2 linked regions of the Marinoscillum sp. 108 genome follow. The protein of the gene in region 2 binds, or shares a complex with, the protein of the main gene of each other region. Links are inferred from orthologs where the notes say so. Each region holds a gene or a part of one and is shown on either strand. Other genes may lie near its edges. The genes, in order: secY and secA.

The links.
Region 1: the proteins of secA (region 2) and secY are in contact, whole or in part, in a crystal structure (PDB 3DIN), measured with the Thermotoga maritima proteins. The link is inferred for Marinoscillum sp. 108 from one-to-one orthologs. Residues at the interface, in WP_004082002.1 of Thermotoga maritima: Glu261, Ala262, Arg263, Lys300, Ala301, Arg302, Thr303, Ile304, Ile305, Leu323, Tyr324, Asp325, Pro326, Val329, Ser330, Tyr333, Ile336, Lys340, Phe345, Val349, Glu363, Phe364, Tyr374, Ser375, Gly376, Gly377, Glu393, Ile395, Thr482, Ser483; in WP_004081795.1 of Thermotoga maritima: Glu108, Gly109, Glu110, Glu111, Ala236, Glu237, Arg238, Arg239, Ile240, Thr241, Ile242, Gln243, Tyr244, Ala245, Arg246, Arg247, Val248, Thr249, Gly250, Arg251, Arg252, Val253, Tyr254, Gly256, Ala257, Ser258, Thr259, Tyr260, Leu261, Pro262.

What each region holds. Positions count from the first base shown.
Region 1 is NZ_LR734817.1:633,043-636,198, forward strand. The notes cover bases 323-3,155. They hold secY (preprotein translocase subunit SecY), read right to left. Parts: upstream 2,484-3,155; coding sequence 1,161-2,483; downstream 323-1,160. Other genes in these bases: rpsK (30S ribosomal protein S11), read right to left, coding at 323-430; rpsM (30S ribosomal protein S13), read right to left, coding at 440-817; rpmJ (50S ribosomal protein L36), read right to left, coding at 821-937; infA (translation initiation factor IF-1), read right to left, coding at 943-1,161; rplO (50S ribosomal protein L15), read right to left, coding at 2,487-2,936. In the rest of the region: rpsD (30S ribosomal protein S4), read right to left, coding at 1-15; more of rpsK, read right to left, coding at 38-322; more of rpsE, read right to left, coding at 3,156-3,156. UniProt on the Escherichia coli protein: The central subunit of the protein translocation channel SecYEG. Consists of two halves formed by TMs 1-5 and 6-10.
Region 2 is NZ_LR734808.1:3,520,412-3,524,671, forward strand. Bases 324-4,260 are described here. They hold secA (preprotein translocase subunit SecA), read right to left. Parts: upstream 3,875-4,260; coding sequence 524-3,874; downstream 324-523. Other genes in these bases: GV030_RS14325 (SPOR domain-containing protein), read right to left, coding at 324-545; dapF (diaminopimelate epimerase), read right to left, coding at 3,920-4,260. In the rest of the region: GV030_RS14320 (M20 family metallopeptidase), read right to left, coding at 1-49; more of GV030_RS14325, read right to left, coding at 42-323. UniProt on the Escherichia coli protein: Required for protein export, interacts with the SecYEG preprotein conducting channel.

The sequences.
Region 1 (3,156 bases), on a different replicon or contig from region 2:
TGTATATCTTGCCATTTTATCCCAGTATTTTTAGCTATTAAACTCTTCTTCTTTTCGGTGGACGACATCCGTTGTGAGGCATCGGCGTAACATCCTTAATGATAGTTACTTCAATACCACTGTTCTGGATGGTTCTGATTGCGGACTCTCTACCTGCACCTGGTCCCTTTACAAAGACCTCAACCTTCCTAAGTCCCTGCTCGTAAGCTTTAGCTGAACAGTCCTGGGCTGCAACCTGCGCCGCATATGGAGTGTTCTTCTTAGAACCTTTAAAACCCATTTTACCGGCCGAAGCCCAAGAGATCACTTGTCCCTGACCGTTGGTCAAAGAAATAATGATGTTGTTAAAAGTAGCCTGGATGTGGGCCTGACCCAATGCATCTACTGCTACTACTCTCTTTTTTGCCTTATCTTTTCTTTTCTGAGCCATGTCTATTGATTACTTAACAGCCTTCTTCTTGTTAGCTACAGTTTTACGTTTACCTTTTCTTGTTCGGGCATTGTTTTTAGTCTTTTGACCCCTCACAGGAAGACCTTTTCTATGCCTAAGTCCACGGTAGCATCCAATATCCAACAAGCGCTTAATGTTAAGCTGCACTTCTGATTTCAATACACCCTCCACTTTGAAATTTTCAGCAATGATCGTTCTGATGGCACCTGACTCATCATCGTTCCAATCCTGAACTTTCTTGTTTGGATCTACACCAGCCTCGGCCAAAATACCTTGTGCCGAACTCTTTCCGATTCCAAAAATATAGGTAAGAGCAATCTCACCTCTTTTATTGTCGGGTATATCAACTCCTGCAATTCTAGCCATTTCTTATCCTTGTCTTTGTTTAAACTTAGGGTTCTTCTTATTGATCACGTAAAGCTTTCCTTTTCTTCGGATCACTTTGCAATCAACGCTACGCTTCTTTATGGATGCTTTAACTTTCATAATTTCTATTTATAGCGATATACTATTCTTCCTTTAGTCAAATCGTATGGTGACATCTCAAGCTTCACCTTGTCTCCGGGTAAAATCTTGATATAGTTCATTCTCATCTTACCTGAAATATGTGCGATCAATTGATGGCCATTTTCAAGCTCTACTCTAAACATTGCATTTGATAATGCCTCAACAATAGTACCGTCCTGCTCTATGGATGATTGCTTTGCCATTATGCTACTGCCGTATTTTGAGTTCGTCCTTTCACTCTACCTGACTTCATCATTCCTTCGTAATGTCTCATCAAGAGATAGCTCTCTATTTGCTGCAAAGTATCAAGGATCACCCCTACCATAATCAACAGGGAGGTACCTCCATAAAATTGAGCAAAAGTAGTGCTCACACCTGCCATCATGGCAAAAGCCGGCAAGATAGCGATCACTGCAAGGAATACTGAACCCGGCAAAGTGATACGGGTCAATACATTATCTATAAAGTCTGAAGTCTGTTTACCTGGCTTAATACCCGGAACAAAACCTCCGTTTCTCTTCATGTCATCGGCTATCTGATTAGGATTAATCGTAATAGCTGTGTAGAAGAATGTAAACAATATGATCAAAGTGGCAAACAACAGGTTGTATTGCCAGGATTGAATATCTGAGAAAGTAGTACCAATGTACTGTGCAATGTCGCTATCCTGACTCCATATACCTGCCAAAAGAGCTGGCAAAAACATCAGAGACTGAGCGAAAATGATTGGCATAACTCCTGATGAGTTCACCTTCAAAGGAATATACTGACGCTGTCCGCCGTATACCTTGTTCCCCACCACTTGCTTGGCATACTGAACAGGAATCCTTCTGGTTGCCTGCACAAGTGCCACTGTAGCCATTACTACCAGGAATAACGCAACCAATTCTAAGATAGAAAGCAGTGCTCCTGGCAATCCTTTTACTTCTACCACCTCATACCATAGAGATGCAGGAAGTCTTGATATAATACCTATCATGATCAGCATGGAAATACCATTACCGATACCTTTGTCGGTGATTTTTTCACCCAACCACATACAAAAAATTGTACCGGCTGTAAGAATCACCATTGAAGAGATTTGAAACAAAAACTGATTCTCTAAAACAATCGCTTCAGAAGGAATAGTTGCTGTTAAATATCCGATAGATTGTGCCAGACAGATAAATATGGTAAGGACTCTGGTAATTTGACTGATCTTCTTACGTCCACTATCTCCCTCTTTTTGAAGTTTCTGGAAATAAGGAACAGCCACAGTCATCAGCTGCAACACGATGGATGCAGAAATGTATGGCATAATACCCAATCCGAAAACTGAAGCTCTACTAAAAGCTCCTCCAAGGAAGGTGTTTAAGAGTCCAAAAATACCACCTGCATCACCAGTAAGTTGAGCAGGGTCCACACCAGGAAGAACCACAAAAGATCCTAATCGGAAAATAATTAAGAATCCAATAGTATTCAGAATTCTAATCCGCAGTTCCTCAATGGAAAAAATGTTCTTTATCGTCTGTATAAACTTCTTCATCTATTATTTTTCTACAGATGCAGTACCACCGGCCTTCTCAATAGCTTCTTGAGCTGTTTTGGAAAACTTATGGGCCTTAACCGTCAATTTAGCTTTCAACTCACCTCTTCCCAACACTTTAATTTTATCGCTCTTTTGAGCCAATCCGTTCTCTCTAAGTATTTCAGGAGTGATCTCGGTCAACTTCTTTGCTTCACTAAGTGCCTGCAAATCATCCAGATTGAGCGGCTTCATTACGATCTTGTTGTTATTCTTAAAGCCAAACTTAGGCACTCGTCTTTGAAGTGGCATCTGACCACCTTCAAAACCGATTTTTCGAGAATAACCCGAACGAGATTGAGCTCCTTTGTGACCCCTGGTAGCAGTACCACCTTTTCCAGAACCCTGGCCCCTTGCAATCTTCTTTCTATTTTTAGTAGCCCCACTAGCAGGCTTAAGTGATTCTAATTTCATCTTAAAGCTCTTTTACTTCGATTAAATGCTGAACCTTATTTATCATACCAGAAATCTGTGGAGTCAATTCCTTCTCTACACTTCTGTTGATTTTGCCTAAACCCAAAGCCTGGATAGTCCTCTTCTGACGTTGTGGACGCTTCACAATACTTCTGGTCTGTGTAATTATTACTTTAGCCATTTTCTTAACCGTTAAAGACTTTATCTAACGTAACTCCTC
Region 2 (4,260 bases):
AAAAGTACGCTTCGGAAAGGGATTTGATTTTGGCAATGGTCTCAGTCATAGTCTACACGGATTCTTTCTGGGATGAGCAATGCAAGGGGAAATTCGACTTTGAGTCTTTCGAAGACTTCATGGGCTTCCAGCCTGTTGATGTATTGACCGGCCTTTACCTTGTAACTGGGCTGGTAGTACTGTATTTGCGGGTCCAATTGCGGATCGATGGACATGGCCTTGTTCATGGCCTCTGTAGCCGCCTCCCGGTCGTTTCCAGTATATATCTGGATGGTGTACCCATCCACGTAGCGCTGAGCGCGATTATTGTTGATAATGATTTGATTCACACTGTCCAGCTCGGTTTTCAGATGCCCGGTAGGCAAGGTATTGTTGAGCTTGGGTGTTTCCGGTTCGGGTACTTCAGCTATTTCTTCACTGAGCGAAGGGCGCAGATAGGCCAGATCTTCTTTGTACACTTCCTCTGACGATGAGGGAACAGAGGAAGTTTTACACCCGACGAGGCCTATCAACAACAGACCGATTACGACTCGATGAGTATGCATTTGTTGTTTTTTAGATCTTCTTCTACTGTTTTGTATTTGACGTCCTTTTTTACCGAGCCATCTCCATATTGTACAGTGACCCGGTCATTTCGTCCCGCTATTTTCACGGATTTGGCCGGTTCCACCTTCTCTGCTGGTGGTCGGTTGGCCTGTCCTCTGTTGAGCAGCGATCCGCTTTCTTCTTTGGACTCCTTGTAGTTGCGGGTGGCACGCTGATCTCTCGCTTCCTGCACCTGATTAGGGTCTTGAATCGGAATCTGCGCCTTCATCAGGAAGGAAGTACACTCTTCATTTACTTTTCCAAGAAACGATTTGAAAAGCTCGAAGCCTTCAAACTTGTAAATGATCAATGGGTCTTTCTGCTCGTAGACGGCATTTTGAACCGACTGTTTCAGATCGTCCATTTCTCTCAGGTGCTCCTTCCAGGTCTGATCAATGATGGCCAGGGTAATCATTTTTTCCATGGCCCGGATCATCTCCACGCCTTCGGTCTCCACAGATTTTTCCAGATGCGCAGTGACACCTATCTGTTTTTTTCCGTCGGAGAAAGGCACGAGAATGTTCTGAACGGTAGCTCCCTTTTCCTTGTGGATCTGCTTCAGCAGTGGGAAGGCCCTCGAGGCAGTGAAAGCATTTTTATTCTTGTAGTGCTCTTTGGCTGCTGTGTAAAGTTTATCGGTCAGCTCATGCTCCATGTACTTGGTGAGCTCTTCCTGTGTGATGTGAAAGTCCAGTCCCAATACACTGATGGCATTGAGTTTTAATCCATCCAGGTTGTTGTCGGCTTTAGCATTGAGTGCGATATCCTCACAGGTATCGAAGAGCATGTTGTTGATATCGAGCTCCAGTCGCTCACCATAGAGTGCATTTTTTCTGCGCTTATAAATGACCTCACGCTGAGAGTTCATTACATCATCATATTCCAGCAGTCGCTTTCTGGTGGCAAAGTTGTTTTCCTCCACCTTTTTTTGCGCCCGCTCGATGGACTTGGTGATCATGCTGTGCTGAATCACTTCGCCTTCCTGCAAGCCTAACCGGTCCATGATTTTAGCCACTCTGTCACTCATAAATAAACGCATGAGGTTGTCTTCCAGACTGACGTAAAACTGGGAAGATCCGGGATCACCCTGTCGGCCAGCTCTACCACGCAATTGCCTGTCCACACGGCGAGACTCATGTCTCTCTGTACCGATAATGGCCAGTCCACCTGCAGCTTTGGCTTCCGGGGTAAGCTTAATGTCCGTACCTCTACCGGCCATGTTGGTAGCAATGGTTACCGTTCCGGGCTTTCCTGCTTCCGCCACAATGTCTGCCTCGCGTGCGTGCTGCTTGGCGTTAAGTACCTGATGATCAATGTTTTTGATCTTGAGCATCCGGCTGAGTACTTCGGAAATTTCCACGGATGTGGTACCTACCAGTATCGGTCGGCCCATTCCTCTCAGCTCCACTATTTCGTCTACCACGGCATTGAACTTCTCACGGATAGACTTATAAACCTTATCATTCCGGTCATCGCGGACAATCGGTCTGTTGGTAGGGATCACAATTACGTCCAGCTTGTAGATGTCCCAAAGCTCTCCGGCCTCAGTTTCCGCTGTACCGGTCATACCAGCCAGCTTGTGGTACATCCTGAAGTAATTTTGCAGAGTAATGGTGGCGTAGGTCTGGGTGGCGTCTTCCACCTTCACGTTTTCCTTGGCCTCTATGGCCATGTGGAGCCCGTCAGAATACCGGCGGCCATCCATTACACGACCAGTCTGCTCATCCACGATCTTCACCTTGCCATCAACCACGATGTATTCGGTATCTTTTTCGTATAGACAGTAAGCCCTCAGAAGCTGATTGATACTGTGTATACGCTGTGCTTTGATGCTGTAGTCCTGTATGACCACCTCTTTGCGCTTCAGCTTTTCGCTCTCATCCAGCTCGGTATCATTTTCCAGCTTGGCTACTTCATCTCCAATGTCCGGTAGAATGAAGAAAGTAGGGTCCTCACCTGATCCGGTGATCAGGTCGATTCCGTTTTCAGTAAGGTCTATGCTATTGTGCTTCTCATCAATGGTGAAGTACAAAGGCTCATCCGCCTCGGGCATCATTTTCTGATTGTCCTGAAGGTAGAAGTTTTCTGTTTTCTGAAGAATGGCCCTGATACCGGTTTCGCTGAGGAATTTGATCAACGGCTTGTACTTGGGCAATCCTCTGTAGGCTCTGAAAAGTGGCAATCCACCTTCCGATTCTTTGCCTTCTTTGATGAGTTTTTTGGCCTGATTGAAATACTCAGATACCAGTTTCTTTTGAGCTTCTACGAGCTTATTGATCCGCGGCTTTAGTTCATAGAACTCGTGTTCGTCTCCTTTAGGGATGGGACCCGAAATGATCAATGGGGTTCTTGCCTCATCGATCAGGACAGAATCCACTTCATCCACCATGGCAAAATGATGCTTACCCTGCACCAGCTCCTCGGGGCTGCGGGCCATGTTGTCACGGAGATAGTCAAAGCCAAATTCGTTATTTGTACCGTAGATGATGTCTGCCTGGTAGGCCTGTCTACGCTCAGGAGAGTTAGGCTGATGTCTGTCGATGCAGTCAATTTTCAAGCCATGAAACTGGAAAAGTGGCGCATTCCACTCCGCATCTCGCTTGGCCAGGTAGTCATTCACGGTTACCACATGCACTCCACGACCTGCCAGGGCGTTGAGGTAGGCGGGAAGGGTAGCCACAAGGGTCTTGCCCTCACCAGTGGCCATTTCGGCTACTTTGCCCTGATGCAATACAATACCACCAATCAGCTGCACATTGTAGTGAATCATGTTCCACTCCACGTCTGTGCCTGCGGCTTTCCATTTATTGGCCCAGATGGCTTTGTCTCCATCTATCTTGATGTGCTCTTTATTGGCCGCCAGTTCTTTATCCATCATGGTGGCGGTCACCACCAGTTGTTTGTTCTCTGTCAGCCTCCGAGCGGTCTCTTTCACCACCCCAAAGGCTTGTGGAAGGATTTCCAAAAGGATGTCTTCTAATTCTTCATCCCTTTTGGATTCCAGGTTGTCGATCTGCTCGAAGATTTGTTCTTTTTCCAGTATGTCCAACTGAGGATCAGACTCTACTTTATCGTGTAATGACTTGAGTTCGTCATCCACGTGCTTTAGTTTTTCAGCGATAATGCTCTTCAGCTCGGCTGTTCTGCCTCTGAGTGCATCATCGGAAATATCCCTGAGTTGCTCGAATTCCTTGTTGATTTTCTCAACGTATGGAGTCACAGCTTTTATGTCCTTATCGGCTTTGGTTCCAAAAACCTTCGTTAATCCCTTAGTGACTAAATCTAACATGTATGTATATTCTTAATATTGGGTCTAAAGTTAAGCGGAATTCAATCAAATAGGCACTTCCACGATGCCTTCAAATACTTTTTTGGCGGGTCCGGCAAGATAAATATCCTGAAAGGATTTGGCTTCCGTTTTTGTGAATGAAACGGTAAGGCTTCCACCTTTTGTTTCAATTTTCACAGGACTTTGGTAATCGATCATTCCGGCCACCAGCGCACAGGCAGTGACGCCAGTGCCACACGACAAGGTTTCATTTTCCACACCCCGCTCATAAGTGCGTACCCTGATACCCTCTGGGGTGGTTTCCACGAAATTGACATTGGTGCCAGCAGGCTCATAGTGTTTGCTGTATCGTATTTCCCGTCCCGGCTGGATGATATCCATTTGAT